DNA from 4 places in the Arthrobacter sp. MDT2-3 genome. Region 4 is predicted to be linked to each of the others. Evidence: riboswitches for the same ligand, from Rfam matches in the RefSeq annotation. Region 4 holds a riboswitch; each other region holds the start of a gene.

Region 1 (4,228 bases), on a different contig from region 4:
TCCTGCTGGCGTTCGACGTTTTCCCGGACCAGGTGGAACGGAATGTGGCCGGGGCCCTCCACCATCACCTGCACGTCGTACTTCCAAGCACGCTGCGTCAGTTCGGCGAGTGTGTCCAGTTCGGCAAACTGAGCGGCATCGTTGGCATCGGCCGTCGCCCCCGGCCGCAGGCCGTCGCCCAATGAAAACGCCACGTCGTACCTTGCGAAGATTTCGCAGAGCTCCTCGAAGTGCGTGTAGAGGAAGTTTTCCTGGTGATGGGCAAGGCACCAGCCGGCCATGATTGACCCGCCGCGGGACACGATGCCGGTCACGCGGTTGGCGGTCAGGGGAACGTACCGGAGCAGGACGCCGGCGTGGATGGTCATGTAGTCCACGCCCTGTTCGCACTGTTCAATGACCGTGTCGCGGAAGATCTCCCAGGTCAGCGCGTTTGCTTCGCCGTTAACCTTTTCCAGGGCCTGGTAGATGGGGACGGTCCCGATCGGAACGGGCGAGTTGCGGATGATCCATTCCCTGGTGGTGTGGATGTCGTCGCCGGTGGAAAGGTCCATCACTGTGTCTGCGCCCCACTGGGTGGCCCATTGCAGCTTGTCCACTTCTTCGGCGATGGAACTGGTGACCGCCGAGTTGCCGATGTTGGCGTTGATCTTCACCAGGAAGGCCTTGCCGATGATCATGGGTTCCGACTCGGGATGATTGATGTTGTTCGGAATGATCGCCCGGCCGGCTGCCACTTCGCTGCGGACCAGTTCCACATCGCAGTTCTCCCGCAGCGCCACGAAGCGCATTTCGGGGGTGATATCGCCCTGCCGCGCGTAGTGCATTTGTGTCACTTTCCGGCCTTCGACGGCGCGGCGGGGCACCGGACGGGCGCCCTTCCACTCCGCGCTGGCGGCACCGCGGCGTACAGCCGAGCGGCCGTCGTCGAGGAGGTTCCGTCCACGGCCGCCATAGATTTCCGTGTCGCCGCGCGCTTCGATCCATGCCGAGCGGAAAGGGTTCAGGCCGCGGACGGGGTCGCTCCCCGGGCCGGCAGTTCGGTAGATCCGGAACGGACCATTGGAGTCGCCGTTGGGTGAAGGTGCCAGGGCTATCTCCGTAACGGGCACGCGTATCCCGGATGCTTCATCGTGGACAAAGGCCAGGGAATGGGACTTCAGCGACTGCGTGACAGGAGCCTGGTCCTGGCCGCCTTCCGCTGCCGCGCCGGACGGAATCTGGGCAGGGCTTAACGGTGCAATGGGTGTACTCAAGGATTACTCACTTCCTTCGCCGGCATTACCCGGACAGGTTCAACGGTCGCAGGCTGCATCAGCCCGATCTCAGCCCCTGCAGGGGCACCCGTGTGGTCAGGAAGAAAGCTACCACAGCCTTTCGGGAGGGGCTTGTCACATGGCCGGTGCTAGCCTGACTGGCGGGAAAAGGAGTCCAATGCCGGAGATCATCGAATTCAGCGGCCCGGTGCTTGCGGGGCCGGACAGCGAGCGGCGGGGCCTGTGGTCCGTTGACGGGGTGTTGACCTTTACGCGCCCGCAACAACCCGCGGGCCGCGTGCTGGATGGCTGGGTCCTGCCGGGGTTCGTGGATGCCCACTGCCACATCGGGCTTGGACCCGGGGGCGCGGTGGAGGCAGCAGTTGCGGAGGAACAGGCCGGAACCGACCTGGACGCTGGAACACTGCTGGTGAGGGATGCAGGTTCCCCTGCAGACACGCGGTTCCTTCAGGGCAGCCGGAACGCCCCCGTACTCGTCCGCGCCGGCAGGCATGTTGCCAGGACCCGGCGCTATCTGCGGGGCCTCGCCGAGGAAGTGGAACCGGACGGCCTGGTGGAAGCTGTCCGGAAACAGGCCCGCGACGGCGACGGCTGGGTCAAGCTCGTCGGGGACTGGATTGACCGCGACGCCGGTGACCTGGCGCCGTCATTTCCGGCCGACGCCGTCAGGGACGCTGTGCAGGGGGTGCACGGCGAAGGTGCCCGGATCACCGCACATTGCTTTGGCGAAGAGACCCTGGACCAGATGCTGGACGCGGGGATCGACTGCATCGAGCATGCCACCGGGCTCCTGCCACGGCACCTCCCCAGGTTCGTCGAACAGGGCGTTCCCATCGTGCCCACTCTCATCAACATCGCCACGTTTCCGGATATCGCAGCCCAGGCAGAACCGAAGTTCCCCCGGTACGCGGCACACATGCGGGCACTGTGGGAGCGCCGCGCGGAACGGGTGCTGGAGGCGTATGAAGCAGGGGTGCAGATCTATGCTGGCACCGATGCCGGGAGCGTCATCCGGCACGGCAGGATCGCCGATGAAATCCTTGCCCTTCACCACGCAGGCCTGCCAATGGCCGCTGCCCTCGACGCTGCCTGTTGGGGCGCCCGGAGGTGGCTGGGAGCCGACGGACTTAAGGAGGGTGCCCGCGCCGACGTCGTGCTGTGCAGGGAGGACCCGCGGCAGGCTCCAGCAACGGTAGGCGAACTGGCACACGTCGTGCTGGGAGGGCGCGTCATCCGATAAGCCCGGAGCGGCCTGACTTTCAAGTCACTTGGAATAAATTGAAGCTTCAAGTAATTTTAACTGTCATAGGCCCCAATCCGAAGGGCCCAAGCACCGGGAGTTTTCAATGACTGCAGAAGCCGCCAGCCAGGATCTTCTTCCTGCCGACCTCGCCATGGGCACCGTAATGCTCAAGGTGGGCGACATGAAGGTGATGACGGACTATTACCAGCGTGCCCTCGGTCTTGAGGTTGTCGCTGAGCAGGACGGCGGGCTCTACCTCGGCCGGCTGCAGAAACCGCTCGTGCACCTCGCGCCCGCTCCGGGTCTGAACCTCCCGGACAGGGGAGAAGCCGGCCTCTTCCACACCGCGCTGCTGTTTGAGAACCAGGCGGACCTCGCCGCGACCGTTGCCACCGCAGCCCAATTTGAACCCCGTTCCTTCACGGGCAGCGCGGATCATCTCGTCAGCGAGGCCTTCTACTTCACTGATCCTGAAGGCAACGGCATCGAGCTCTATTGGGACCGGCCCCGCAGCAACTGGTCCTGGAACGGCGCCGACGTGGTAATGGACAGCCTGGTCCTGCCGCCCCAGCGGTACCTCGAGCAGCACCTCACTGAAGAGTCCCTTCAGCGCCAGCGCGGAAGTGTGGCAGGAGTGGGCCACGTCCACCTCCAGGTCGGCGACGTCCAGTCGGCCCGCGACTTCTATGTGGGAATCCTCGGGTTTGAAAAGACCGCAGGCTGGCACGGGCAGGCCTTGTTTGTCTCCGCCGGCGGCTACCACCACCACATGGCCATGAATGTCTGGAACAGCCGCGGCGCCGGTCCCCGCAAGGACACGCTCGGCCTCGGCGAGGTGCTCATCGAGGTGCCGTCCGGAGACGACGTCGGGGCGCTCGCAGACCGACTGAGGGTCGCCGGCCTGCCGGCGCACCACACCGGGGCCGAACTGCGGTTTGAGGATCCGTGGCGCAACCGGATCCGCGTAGCTGTCCGCTGACCCGGGCGTTCCCGTACTAGGCTGAACCCGAACGGCCGGGTGGCAGGCATTGCTCCCGGCCGGCACCACCGTCAACGGAAGAAGGGTACTTCCCATGGGCTTCACCGAGATCTTTGTTGCCACCCACGACGCCGCACTTAAGCGTGCCGGCGTCCTGGACGAAGGCGGCAGTGCACCGGCCGGCCAGGCTGTCCGGATCGCGGGGATCAGTGATTTCGAAGTTGAACAGCTCGGTGACCTCGCCGGAACTGCCGTGCACGCCGGCGGTGCCGACTATGAACTGACCATGGTGGACGTATCCAGCGATTCGCTGCTGGCCGTCCCGCCGGCCATGGTCCGTGCCCTGGCCGACCTGCTCTCGTACGAAACCGAAGGCGAAGGCAACATCCTGGATGACGTTGCCGGGCAGTGGGCAGCCCAGGACGACATGCCCTTCGATGCCGACCGCGCGCGGACCTATGTGCAGCAGTTGGCTGAACTGGCCAACAGCGTCGACGATTCGGAACGGACGGGGCTCTACGTCTGGTCCGCCTGAGCGGCCTGCCCCGGCCATCTTCCGGTCGCCGCCGTGTCAAGTCGAAATCCCGGCGCTGATCTGGCACAATAAACAGGTACTCGATCTGCGTGGCCCCTCTCTCCGCGTCCGGATCCTGTCCTTCGAACCCGCAAGTACGGCCCGCCCCACGGGTGCAGAACGCCGGGTTCACCCCTTTTCTGAAACAGGAGTGA
Region 2 (4,228 bases), on a different contig from region 4:
GCCGAAGCGCTTTACGCCGAGGTACTGAGCGTTGGAATCACGACCGTTGCGAGTGGAGCTCGCGCCCTTTTTATGTGCCATTTGAAATGCCTGCCTCTAAATTCTGGGGATCTGCTGAAAAACCTGAACAGTAACGAAGGTTACTGGATACCAGTGATCTTGACCTTGGTCAGTTCCTGGCGGTGACCCTGGCGCTTCTTGTAACCGGTCTTGTTCTTGAACTTCTGGATCACAATCTTCGGACCACGGAGGTCGTTCAGGATCTCAGCCGTAACAGTTACCTTGGCCAGGTCAGCAGCGGCAGAGGTGACCTTGTCACCGTCAACCAGGAGCAGTGCGGGCAGCTGAATGGTGCTGCCAGCTCCACCGGCGACGCGGTTCAGGGTAACGAAGTCTCCAACGGAAACCTTCTCTTGGCGGCCGCCTGCGCGGACAATCGCGTACACCACTTGGGAACTCACTTCTCTCGACGTTTATTACTAAATTTGCGTGCGGAACCGACCTGTAAAAGCCTGGTTTCTCGCTGTGCCTCAACGCCGTGGGGTCATAACCCAAGTGTTGGCGTAAGCACCGAAGATCTAGAATACGCTAATTTTGCCTTCGGCCGCAAATGAGGCTGGTTCCGGCGGGTGGACTGTGATAGGTGCCACAGCTCAACTCCGGCGTCCGCACCGTGCCCCACCATAGTACCGGCAAGGCAACGGGCAGTGCGTCAGGAGTACAGGCGCGGCGCGTCGAAGAAGTCCACTTCCAGGCGGCAGGACTGCTTAAACGCCGTGACCATGGCGGCGCGGTCCGCGGCCGAGGCCAAGCGTGCCGCTTCGTCCACGATCGCAATGGCCCTGCGGGTGGCAGCTGCGAAGTCTTCGTCCGCGTAGGTGCGCAGCCAGTCCGCGTACGGGTGCGCCGGCGGTTCACCGGCGGCAACGAACCGGGCGTAAAGCGCTGCTCCCACCTCGGCGTAGAGCCAGAAGCAGGGCAAAACGGCCGCCGCCACGACCGCATAACTGCCCGACGCCGATGCCGCCGTCAGGTGGTCCACGTAGGACTTCGTAACAGGGCCAAGCCCGGGCTGCACGGTTCGCGTGCTCAGCCAGGAGCGGTGCAGCTCCGACTCGACTTCCAGGCACTGCCGGGCAGAGGCCGCCCAGAAGAGCTGCTCCGCCTCGGTGGGTGCCAGTGCACTGGCCCTGGCCAGCACGCGCGAATAGCCGTTGAGGTAGATGGCATCCTGGGCGAGGTAGTACGCGAACTCCTTCTCGCCCAGGCTGCCCGAGGCCAGGTTGCGGATGAAGTCCAGGGCATGGATGTCGTCCAGGTCCTGCTGCGCCTCACGCCAGAGTATGGCGGCGAAGCTCCCTTCGGAAAGCAGCGGCTGCTGGTGGTGGAAGTGGTGCACCGGCCCGTTGCCTGTTCCCACCTCCAGTGTTCCGGATGCCTCCAGCGCGCCGGCCAGCCAGGGTTTGACTTCACGGAGGGAAACCTCCCAGTCCCCCAGCCGTGCCTGCGCCGTTGCCATGGCAGAGGACAGTGAACAGCCAGTGCCATGGCTGTTCCGCGTTGCCACCCGCTCCCCCGGCACCACCACCACTTCGTCGGACAGAAGGCCTGAGGTGTTGACCAACGCGTCGGGGCACTCGTCACCGATCAGGTGGCCGCCCTTGACCAGCACAGTGGCGCCGGTGGCAGCAGCGAGGGCGCGGCCTTGTTCCAGGGCCCCGGTCCAGGTGTCCTGCAGTTGGCCCCCAACGAGCATGGCGAGCTCTGCCAGGTTTGGGGTGATGAGGTGCGCCAGCGGAAGGAGCCCGCGCAGTGCCGCTTCGGCAGATTCCTGCAGGAGCCGGTCGCCGCTGGTGGCCACCATCACCGGGTCCAGGACCACGACGGCGGGGCGCACCTTCCGGATCCATGCCACCACTGCCTCGATCACCTCGGCACTGCCCAGCATTCCAATTTTCACGGCGTCGATGCCGATGTCGTCACTGACCGCCTCCAGCTGCTGGCTCAGGAACTTTGCGGGCGGCACATGGACGGATCGGACTCCGCGGGTGTTCTGGGCGGTCAGGGCAGTGATGGCAGCCATCCCGTAACCGCCGAGCGCGGCGATGCTCTTCAGGTCGGCTTGTATACCGGCGCCGCCGGAAGGGTCGGAACCTGCTATGGAAAGGACCCGGGGTACGGGCCTGCCTGGGCGTGTTGGTGCAGCAGTGAATATTGCCGAGGAGGCAGTGGGCATTACAAGAGTCGTAGACAAGAGACATCCCTTCGCCGGTGCTAGCCGGACAGGTTCAACGGGTGTGAATCTCAGCCGGCTCTCTGCGCGGCACCCCGTGTCGGTTCCCCAGCCTAGCTTTTTTGCCTGGCCCAGGCCGAAGGTGACACATTGCGACCGGGCGCCGTGCACTGAAATGCCGACCTGTCGCCGCATGGCTGGCGCTACACACGAAAATGCCCGGCCGGCCACTGTTGTGGCTGGCCGGGCATCTACTTACCGGTAACGCTTAGAGCTCCGAGGCCGGAACTCCGACGCCCAGGATGATGGGCGCCTCGGCCGGCTTCCTGGTGCCGGCATTGCCGTCACTGGAGCCGCCGGCACCGGCCGGTTCGGGGGCCTTTGCCTCGTGGGTATGCCCTGTGCCGGCTGCCGCCACGTTTTCGTGATGCTGCACAGTGGTTTCGTTTGCAGCTCCTTGGGCACGGCTGGCACTGCGGTTGCGCCGCGGCCGGCGCTGCCGGGACTGCTCCAGCGTGTGGTCGCTGTAGTCCTTCGCCGGTGCTGCAGCAGCGGGCGCCTGTACCGGCGCTGTCGATTGCACGGGCTCCACCGGTTTCTGCTCCGGTTCTGCCTGCTCGGGCTGGTCTTCGGCAGGTGCCGGCTGGCCAAGGTGGGCGAAGGCCTCCGCAAGCCGGTCCAGGGTCAGGGCAGGCTTCTGCTGCGGCTCTTCAGCGTGCTCAACGAACGGCAGCACCACCTTCTCGCCGCCGAAGGTCAGCACGGCAGCCTGACGCGCTTCGTCGTCGCGCTTCGCAGCCTCCGCTGCGGAGGCAGCGGCGGGCTGGTCGGCGGCCGCCTGCTTGGCTGCCGCCACTTCGTCGTCGTGCAGGTGGGCTGCATGCGCGGCGGCGGCGATGTTGGCAAGGGCCAGCCTTGTGGCCTCCGCCTTGGCATGCCGTTCAGCGTCCGAGGGGTCAGGGTGCACCGTGTGGACGTGCACGGCTGCTGCTGCCGGGGCAACCTCCGGCTGCTGGCCACCGCGGCCCCGCCGGCGTTTGCGGTCCGGGCGCGCGCCGGGCTGGTTGTTGTCGACGCGCTGGGCGTCGTTGCGGTGGCCTTCGCTGCGGGCCTCCGGCCTGCTGTCCGTCCGCTGGATGTGGTGCTCGGCGGCCACAATGTTGGCCCGCCGGTGCTCCACGGGGTCGTCGTGGGTTACCACGCCGCGGCCCGCGCACGCTTCGCACTGCTCGCCGAAGACTTCGAGGAGCCCGGTACCCATCCGCTTGCGCGTCATCTGCACGAGGCCAAGTGACGTAACTTCCGCAACCTGGTGCTTGGTCCGGTCGCGTCCCAGGCATTCCACCATGCGGCGGAGCACGAGGTCGCGGTTGGATTCCAGGACCATGTCGATGAAGTCGATGACGATAATGCCGCCGATATCGCGGAGGCGGAGCTGGCGGACGACTTCTTCCGCAGCCTCAAGGTTGTTTTTGGTCACCGTCTCTTCGAGGTTGCCGCCGCTGCCCGTGAACTTGCCGGTGTTGACGTCCACTACGGTCATGGCCTCGGTGCGGTCAATCACCAGCGAACCGCCGGAGGGCAGGAAGACCTTGCGTTCGAGCGCCTTGTGGATCTGCTCGTCGATGCGCCAGGCAGCGAAGATGTCCTGGTCCTTGGTCCACTTCTCAAGGCGGCCCACCAGGTCCGGCGCTACGTACGTAACGTAGGCCTCGATGGTGTCCCAGGCTTCCTCGCCCGAGACGATCAGCTTGGAGAAGTCCTCGTTGAAGACGTCGCGGACCACCTTGATGGTGAGGTCCGGTTCGCCGTAGAGCAATTCAGGGGCAAGGATCTTCGTGGACTTCGACTGGCTCTCGATGCCCTCCCACTGCGCGCGCAGCCGGTTGATGTCGTGCGTCAGCTCTTCCTCGGAAGCGCCTTCGGCCGCGGTGCGGACGATGACGCCGGCTTGCTCCGGGAGGCGGTCCTTGAGGATGCGCTTGAGGCGGTTGC
Region 3 (4,228 bases), on a different contig from region 4:
AAATGATTCAGGGAGCGCTCGTCCGGGGACGGCATGGTGCGCAGGATGCCCACTTTTCCCGCCAGCATCAGGCCCGCCGCCGCCATTCCGGTCATGAGGGATATCTGCGCGTTCCAGTCCTCCACCGGAAGCTGGGGAGCGGCGGCAATCCGATAGCCGCCGTCGGGAAGCTGGACGATCTCCTGTTCCGGCATGTTCAGGCTGGCACCGCCGCGCGCCCGTTCCAGGTCCACGCGTTTGAGCCCAACTTCCTTAAGGAGCTGCAGCACCGGCGAGGCCGTACCGGCGTCGAGCTCCGCCTGCACTCCTTTATAGCTGAGCTTCGCGCGGCTGCGCATCCGGGCCCGCTTTACGGCCACGGACGTCACCTCGGCGGCGCTGTCCAGGCGGAAGTCCCAGACAAACGCAGAGCAGTCCTGCCCGGGAAGGAGGCTCCCGGCCTCTTCGCTGATGACTTCTGGATGCAGCGGGATTCGACCGTCCGGGGCATAGAACGTCTGGCCCCGGCGGCGTGTTTCCGCGTCCAGGGGCCCGCCGGGGGCAACAAATGCGGGCACATCGGCGATGGCGTACAGCACGTGGTAGCCGTCGCCGTCGGCTTCAATAAACAGCGCCTGGTCCAGGTCGGTGGACGACGCCGGATCGATGGTGATGAATTCGACGCCGGTGAGGTCGTAGGCAGGGAGCTGCAGGGATTCGACTGCCGCTTTCGCGTCAGCCACCGCCTCGTCGGGGTAGGCGCCCGGCAGCTCCAGCTCGGTCCTCAGGGCACTCAGCGCTTCCTCAAGCGCGTTGTTGTGCTCGTGGACGTTGGGGGCCAGCCGATGGTGTGACACGAAAATCAGCCTAGCCGGAATCGGCGGCATAGTGCAGGCATCCGGCCCGGAGCGGCGTTGTCAGGAGTTTGGGGCATCCAGGGCGGCGAGCAGTGCAGCGGCGGCGGCTGCGGGATCGTCCGCTTCCGTAATGGCCCGCACCACCACAATCCTGCGTGCGCCTGCGTCCACCACCTGCTCCACGTTGCCGTGGTCAATGCCGCCGATCGCGAACCAGGGAACACCGTCGTCGGACTGTCCCTCCTGCTCCGCCGGCCGGGCAGCGTCGGCGGCATACTTCACCAGCTCCAGTCCCGCCGCTGCCCGCCCCGGTTTGGTGGGCGTTGCCCACACCGGTCCGACGCAGAAGTAGTCCAGCCCGGCGGGGCGGGCGGCCGCACCGAGCGCCGCGTCCACCTGGGCGGGGGTGTGGCTGGACAGGCCGATGGCGGCGTTGCCGTTGAGCAGGGTGCGTGCAGCGTCCAGGGGCAGGTCCTTTTGGCCGATGTGGAAGACGGGTGCCCCGGACAGCACCGCAATGTCGGCGCGGTCGTTGACAGCCCAGAGCCGGCCGTGCCGCTCTGCCGCTTCCTTGAGCACCGCCAGGAGTTCCAGCTCCTCTCCTGCTTCGATGGCCTTGTCGCGCAGCTGGATGATGTCCACCCCGCCGGCGTACGCTGCGTCCACGAACTGGCCGAAGTCGCCGCGGTCCCGGCGGGCGTCGGTGCAGAGGTAGAGGCGGGCGGCGTTGACGCCGTTGCTGATCTTGGCGCTGCTGAGTACGTCGGTGCCGGCGGCAGGGGTGTGGGACACATTCATGGGGGAAAGCCTAGTTCCTCTACACTGGCCTCGTACTGCGGGAGCCCGCGGCAGCTGTCACAAAGCGCCGGGCTGAGAGGGCGTCAGAGCCGACCGCTTGACCTGATCCGGCTAATACCGGCGTAGGGAAGGAGACACATGCGCGCATCACCAGAGCCCCTGGCCGTGGATGCGGCCAACACCATCCACGCTGATGTGGCGGTGATCGGCGGTGGAGTGATCGGCCACGGCATTGCGTGGGAGGCGAAGCGTTCCGGCCGTTCCGTGGTGGTGATCGATGACGCACCGGGTTCGGGGGCCAGCTGGGCCGCCGCCGGGATGCTTGCCCCGGTGAGCGAGCTGCACTACCAGGAGGAGGATCTCCTGGAATTCATGCTGGATGCCTCGTCCCGCTGGCCGGCTTTTGCCGGCGGCCTCACCGCTGCGTCAGGAACAGATCCGGGATACATTACGACGCCGACCCTCGCCGTGGGTGCCGACGCCGCCGACCGCCGCGCCCTGATGGACCTGCGCACCGTCCAGCAGGCCAGCGGCCTTTCCGTTGAGCCGGTAACTGTCCGGGACGCGCGACAACGGGAACCCCTGCTCAGCCCGGGGATCGCCTGCGCGCTGGACACTCCGGCCGACCACCAGGTGGATCCGCGGCTGTTGGTGGCGTGCCTGCGGGCCGCCTTGGCTCATGGCATGGACGACGGCGGCGGGAACAGGGACAAAGTTGCGGCCCGCGGTACTGCAGCAGCCGGCGTCGTCGGCGGGTTTGCGGTAGCGGCCAAGGCAACCGGGCTGCTGTGGCACGGGGGAGCTGTTGCCGGCGTGCGCCTGGCGGACGGGGGAACGGTGCTGGCCGCCGAAACGGTGGTGGCGAACGGGCTGCACGCGGCAGCTCTTGAAGGGCTACCCCCAGGGCTGAACCTGCCAGTGCGGCCCGTCCACGGGGACATCCTCCGCCTGGCAGTGCCCCGGCACCTGCAGCCCCTGGTGACGTCCACGGTCCGCGGGCTGGTGCACGGCGTTCCCGTCTATATCGTTCCCCGCAGGGACGGCACGGTGGTGATCGGGGCAACCCAGCGTGAAGACGCGCTGTCCGCCATGGACGCCGTTTCCGCCGGGGCCGTGTACCAGCTCCTCCGCGACGCGCAGGTACTGGTTCCCGCCGTCGCCGAACTCGAACTGCTGGAATGCACTGCACGCGCCCGTCCCGGAACGCCCGACAACGCGCCGCTGCTGGGGCGGGTTCCCGCCCCCAAATCAGCGGCGGACCGGGAGCACGGGTACGTTGCCGGCCTCATCATCGCTACCGGGTTCTTCCGGCACGGAGTCCTGCTGACGCCCGCCGCAGCCGCCGTCTGCCGGGACCTTCTGGACGGCCTCGAGGACCCCCGTTGGGCAGCCTTCAGCCCTGGCCGCTTTTCCACGAGGGCAGGCGCCCGCTTAACCACGGGCTCAGCCTCCAACCACTTCCGCCACACATCGCCCACGAAGGAAACAGCATGAACATCACCTTGAACGGAACCCGGCACCCTGTGCCTGAGGGCGCCTCCATCACCGTGCTCGTCAGCCAGGTCACCGGCCGCCCCCTAGCCGCCAACGGGCAGGCAACGGACGGCCAAAAGCTTGGTGTGGCGGTGGCCCACAATTCCGAGGTTGTACCGCGCAGCCAGTGGTTTACCACCGCGCTCGCGGAAGGCGACGAGGTCGAACTCGTCACGGCTGTGCAGGGAGGCTGAGACCATGACCGAAACCATCACTACTCCAAGCGTGGCGGGCCACGATGATCCGCTGGTCATTGACGGCGTAACCCTGACATCCCGGCTCATCATGGGCACCGGCGGCGCGCCAAGCCTGGACGGCCTGGGGGCTGCCCTCCTGGCCTCCGGCACCGGTCTGACCACGGTGGCAATGCGGCGGTATTCCACGGCCGAGACGGGCTCGCTCTTCCAGCTGCTCGTGGACCACGGCATCCGCGTGCTGCCCAACACGGCAGGTTGCTTCACCGCCCGGGATGCCGTGCTGACGGCGGAACTGGCCCGTGAGGCACTGGAAACCGACTGGGTGAAGCTGGAAGTCATAGCTGACGAACAGACCCTGCTGCCGGACGCCGTCGAACTGGTGGACGCCACTGAACAACTGGTCAACAGGGGCTTCAAGGTTTTTGCCTACACCAACGACGATCCCGTCCTCGCGCTCCGGCTTGAAAACCTTGGGGCCACCGCAGTCATGCCGCTCGGGGCGCCGATCGGCACCGGACTGGGCATCCTGAACCCGCACAACATCGAGCTGATCGTTTCCCGCGCCTCGGTTCCGGTGGTCCTGGATGCCGGCATCGGTACCGCCTCGGACGCGGCCCTTGCCATGGAGCTGGGGTGCGACGCCGTGCTGCTGGCTACGGCCGTAACCCGGGCGCAGAATCCTGCCCTGATGGGGGAGGCCTTCAAACATGCGGTGATCGCCGGTAGGCTGGCGAAAGCGGCGGGCAGGATCCCGCGCCGCGAACATGCACTGGCGTCGTCGGCCATGGAGGGCCGGGCAGAGTTCCTGTAGCCCGCTCCCGGTGCCGCTCCGCCAGCCATAAGGTGAGGAGCAGCCATGGCCGG
Region 4 (4,228 bases):
TCCAGGCCGGGGAGGGCCCGGAGCCAGGAGAAGTCCTCAACGGAGTGGTGGGTGGGGCCGAGTTCGCCGTACGCCATGCCCGGGCTCATGCCGCAAAGGATCACGTTGTGCTGGCTGTAGGCGACATCGGCTTTGATCTGCTCCAGGGACCGCCCGGTCAGGAAGGGGCCGGCAGCGCAGACGAAGGGGATGAGCCCGGCGTTGGCCAGGCCGGCGCCGACGCCGACCATGTTCTGCTCGGCGATGCCAACGTTGATCAGTCGGTCCGGGAATTCATCCCGGAACTTGGTCAGGTTGCTCGACCCGACCGAATCGTTGCAGACAGCGACGATGCGTTCGTTTGTCCTGGCCAGCTGGATCAGCTCGTCGGCGAAATCCTGCCGGTTGTCGAAAGTGGGTGCTTCTTTGAGCACAGTGGTCGTGGTCATGAGAGCTCCTGGAATGCCTGGGTGGTCTGTTCTGCGGATGGCACCTTGTGGTGCCATTCGACGCGGTCCTCAATGAAGGACACGCCCTTGCCCTTGATCGTGTTGGCGATGACACCAACCGGAGAACCGGTGGTGGAAGGAGCCATCGCCTCAATGAGGGCGTTGTAGTCGTGGCCGTCGATAACCCTGACCTCAAGCCCGAAAGCAGCGAGGCGGGCATCGAGCGGATCAAGCCCGTTGGTGTCCTCAGTCCGTGCGCCCTGCTGAAGCCGGTTGCGGTCAACGATCACGGTCAGGTTGTCCAGCTTCTGATGCGACGCTGACATCAACGCCTCCCAGTTGCTGCCTTCCTGCATTTCACCGTCACCGGTGACGACGAAAACACGCGAGTCGTTCTTCAAGAGCTTGGCGCCTAGTGCGGTACCTACGGCCACAGGGAGGCCGTGACCCAGAGGCCCAGTGTTGGTTTCAACTCCAGGAACCTTCACCCTGTTCGGGTGACCGTTCAGCGCGGACAGGGGCGCCATGAACGTGTCCAGTTCGGATGCAGGGAAGAATCCACCGTGGGCCAGGGTCGAGTACAGTGCAGCCGCGCAGTGGCCCTTGCTGAGAATGAAATGATCGCGGTCTTCTTTGCGGGGATCTTCCGGATCGATATCCAGCACCGCGTCAAATAGGACCGTCAGGATGTCTGTGACCGAGAAGTCCCCGCCGATGTGACCCTGACCGGCGTCCGCAATCATTTTCAGGATGGAGCGCCGCGTTGCCTGCGCCCGCTCGTGCAGTTTCTCGGCGCGGAAAGAGGCGTCACCCGCCAGTAGATCTTCTCGAAGAGACCGCCACGCCGCGGCCTGTGAAGCATCTGCAGTAAGCATTGTGCATATCCATTCAGTAGTGACTGTATGTGAATATGTTACGGATGCCACACTTGCAAAGTCAACCCCCCGCGCTTGTACTGTGGGAAAAATAACCCCTCAAGCGCGTACCTGACAGAACCCGCCAACAACTGATTGGAAAACCGTTATGTCCTCAAACTCTTCGTATCCGCGCGTACACATAGCCACCGACCACGCAGGGATGGAGTTGAGCGCGCACCTTGTTCGCCATTTGGAGGCCCAAGGTTATGAGGTAGTCGATCATGGGCCTAAGGAGTACGACCCCTTGGACGACTACCCGTCCTTTTGCATCAATGCCGTCCATGCCGTGGTCGCCGACCAGGAAGCCGGCCGGCCTGCGCTGGGCATCGTTCTGGGCGGGTCCGGGAACGGCGAACAGATAGCGGCCAACAAGGTTAAGGGCATCCGGGCAGCCCTCGCCTGGAATCTCTCCACGGCGAAACTGGCCAGGCAGCACAACGACGCCAACGTCGTGGCCGTCGGCGGTCGCCAGCACAGTGTCGACGAGGCCACTTCACTGATCGAGGCGTTCCTGAAGGAGCCATTCAGCGCAGATGAACGGCATTCCCGCAGGATCGAGAAAATTTCCCGCTACGAGAGCACGGGAGTCGTCCCCGACTAAATTTTCTCCGCGCGTGGCGCCTTGGGACGACAGTGTTTTGGTCGAGCCTGCCCCTGGATCACCGTTCAAAGGGCCAGAGGGAGTCAGCGGGCCCGACAGGGAAGTTCTCTCCACTACCCGGTGGGGAGTAGGGTTTTGCGTTAGTGACACGGGGTGCCCTGCTGGTAGGGGCTGAGAGAACACCCGTTGAACCTGATCTAGTTCGTACTAGCGAAGGGATGTCGCGGATGACTATTCGCCTGACGCCTGACCATGCCTGGACCATGCTCGAACGGCTCCGGGAAACCACGCCCTTGATTCAATGCCTGACCAACACAGTGGTGACAAACTTCACCGCCAACGTGCTGCTCGCCATCGGTGCCGCACCCGCGATGGTTGACGTCCCTGCCGAGGCAGGACCGTTCGCGCGGGTTGCGTCGGGAGTGCTCGTAAATGTCGGCACCCCTCACGAAAAACAGCGGGCAAGTATGCGCGAGGCAGTACGCGCCGCCTGCGAATCCGGGACACCCTGGGTTCTTGATCCGGTGGCCGTGGGTGTTTTGCCGGTCCGTACCGCGCTGGCTGCCGAGCTGCTGAATCACCGCCCAACGGCGGTCCGCGGCAACGCTTCGGAGATCATGGCCCTGGCGGGCGTAGGGCAGGGCGGACGCGGAGTCGATGCCGTAGATGGACCCGAAACCGCATTGGAAGCAGCCAAAAGCCTAGCCCTCCAATATGGTTCGATACTGGCGGTCTCGGGGCCAACCGACATCATCACAGACGGCACGGATTCTGTACGAATCAGCAACGGCCACCCGCATCTGACCAAAATCACCGGGGGCGGGTGTGCACTGGGTGCGGTCACTGCGGCCTTTTTGGCCGTCGATGATGACAAGCTCGCCGCTACCGCGGCTGCCACTGCCGTGTACACGGTGGCGGCGGAGATGGCAGCTGAGGGTGTTCGGGGTCCGGGCACTTTCGCCGTCGCGTTCCTTGATGCCCTGGCAAGTATCGACACAGGGATGCTTTCGTCCCGGATGAATCTCTCATGACCGCCGGGGACAGGGCGGCCGGGCGCATCGACGGCATTTACCTTGTGACCGACACTCAGTTATGCGGTCGCAGGGGAGTGGTGGAGACTGCCCGGGCGGCTGTTGCGGGAGGGGTACGGATCGTTCAAATCCGCGAAAAAAGTGCCAGCACCGCCGACCTATACGAGCTGGTCCTGTGTACTGCTGAAGCTGTCGGGCATGCGGCCACCGTTTTGGTGGATGACCGGGTGGATGTCTTTCTGGCCGCCCGGGCGGCAGGTGCTGCCGTGCACGGAGTCCATGTCGGCCAAAGCGACCTTCCCGTCGAACGGGTACGGGCGCTGGTGGGTGCCGGGGCCGTCGTGGGGCTGACCGCAAACACCCCTGAGCACCTGGATACCCTGCATCGCTTGCCCGGGGGGACGGTGGATTACCTGGGGGTGGGGGTTATCCGCCCGACGTCCACAAAGGCTGATCACCCGGCGCCCTTGGGCGTCGACGGGTTTGGGCGGATCGCGGCCGCTACCACCCTGCCTTGTATGGCCATCGGCGGTATTGAACCTGGTGACGTAGTTCCGCTGCGCCGTGCCGGGGCAGCGGGAATAGCTGTGGTCTCCGCGATTTGCGCCGCGGACGATGCGACGTGCAGCGCCGAAGACCTTGTCGAACGCTGGAATTCCTTAGGATCCTCAACCGCCGAGCCAGGCGTCAACTTCCCCGCCTGCAGAAACAGCACCCCTGCTGCGCAGGATTAGCGTCCCGGGGCTACTTACTGTCCCGGTTCTCTTTTTTACTGCCCGGCGCCAACCATTGTTCGCCCCAAGAAAGAAAGCCTAGAAACCATGCAAATCTCAGAGCAGATCGTCCTCGTCACCGGTGGTGGCCGCGGTCTCGGCCACAGCATCGTTCAAGCGTTTGCCGACCAGGGCGCCAGAGTAGTGATCAACTACCGCAACAGCGCCGAGGAAAGCGAAGTCTTGGCAGCCAAGTACGGCCCCAACCGGGCCGTAGCCCTGCGGGCCGACGTGACAGACGCCGATCAAGTTGCAGCCATGCTCAACCAGTCCCAGGCGCACTTCGGCGGCCCGGTGACCACAGTGGTCAATAACGCCCTGGCCGACTTTTCCTTTAATGGTGACGCCCGCTCCAGTGCTGGAGGCATCAGCTGGCCGGAATTCGAAGCCCAGTTTTCCGGGAGTGTCCGCGGCGCACTAAACACCATCCAGCAAGCTCTGCCGGGCATGACTGAACACGGTTTCGGCCGGGTCATCA

Evidence for each region. Region 4 has a riboswitch for thiamine pyrophosphate ahead of thiM (hydroxyethylthiazole kinase). Riboswitches for the same ligand answer to the same signal wherever they lie in the genome.
Region 1: linked by a shared signal. The riboswitch ahead of thiC (phosphomethylpyrimidine synthase ThiC) and the one ahead of thiM (hydroxyethylthiazole kinase) in region 4 are both predicted to bind thiamine pyrophosphate.
Region 2: linked by a shared signal. The riboswitch ahead of AC5RUQ_RS19445 (bifunctional hydroxymethylpyrimidine kinase/phosphomethylpyrimidine kinase) and the one ahead of thiM (hydroxyethylthiazole kinase) in region 4 are both predicted to bind thiamine pyrophosphate.
Region 3: linked by a shared signal. The riboswitch ahead of thiO (glycine oxidase ThiO) and the one ahead of thiM (hydroxyethylthiazole kinase) in region 4 are both predicted to bind thiamine pyrophosphate.

Annotation. Positions count from the first base shown of each region.
Region 1 is NZ_JBNHFS010000002.1:18,340-22,567, reverse strand. It holds gene thiC (phosphomethylpyrimidine synthase ThiC) at 1-1,256, opposite strand, end outside; TPP riboswitch at 1,251-1,358, opposite strand; gene AC5RUQ_RS05730 (amidohydrolase family protein) at 1,435-2,517, shown strand; gene AC5RUQ_RS05725 (VOC family protein) at 2,624-3,499, shown strand; gene AC5RUQ_RS05720 (hypothetical protein) at 3,594-4,034, shown strand.
Region 2 is NZ_JBNHFS010000008.1:113,529-117,756, forward strand. It holds gene rpmA (50S ribosomal protein L27) at 1-81, opposite strand, end outside; gene rplU (50S ribosomal protein L21) at 141-449, opposite strand; gene AC5RUQ_RS19445 (bifunctional hydroxymethylpyrimidine kinase/phosphomethylpyrimidine kinase) at 713-2,236, opposite strand; TPP riboswitch at 2,244-2,341, opposite strand; gene AC5RUQ_RS19450 (Rne/Rng family ribonuclease) at 2,502-4,228, opposite strand, start outside.
Region 3 is NZ_JBNHFS010000002.1:357,997-362,224, reverse strand. It holds gene AC5RUQ_RS07265 (RNB domain-containing ribonuclease) at 1-836, opposite strand, end outside; gene thiE (thiamine phosphate synthase) at 897-1,634, opposite strand; TPP riboswitch at 1,662-1,780, shown strand; gene thiO (glycine oxidase ThiO) at 1,773-3,128, shown strand; gene thiS (sulfur carrier protein ThiS) at 3,125-3,361, shown strand; gene AC5RUQ_RS07245 (thiazole synthase) at 3,366-4,175, shown strand; gene AC5RUQ_RS07240 (4a-hydroxytetrahydrobiopterin dehydratase) at 4,221-4,228, shown strand, end outside.
Region 4 is NZ_JBNHFS010000001.1:476,639-480,866, forward strand. It holds gene AC5RUQ_RS02200 (transketolase family protein) at 1-428, opposite strand, end outside; gene AC5RUQ_RS02205 (transketolase) at 425-1,303, opposite strand; gene AC5RUQ_RS02210 (ribose-5-phosphate isomerase) at 1,452-1,946, shown strand; TPP riboswitch at 2,086-2,182, shown strand; gene thiM (hydroxyethylthiazole kinase) at 2,174-2,977, shown strand; gene thiE (thiamine phosphate synthase) at 2,974-3,711, shown strand; gene AC5RUQ_RS02225 (3-oxoacyl-ACP reductase) at 3,799-4,228, shown strand, end outside.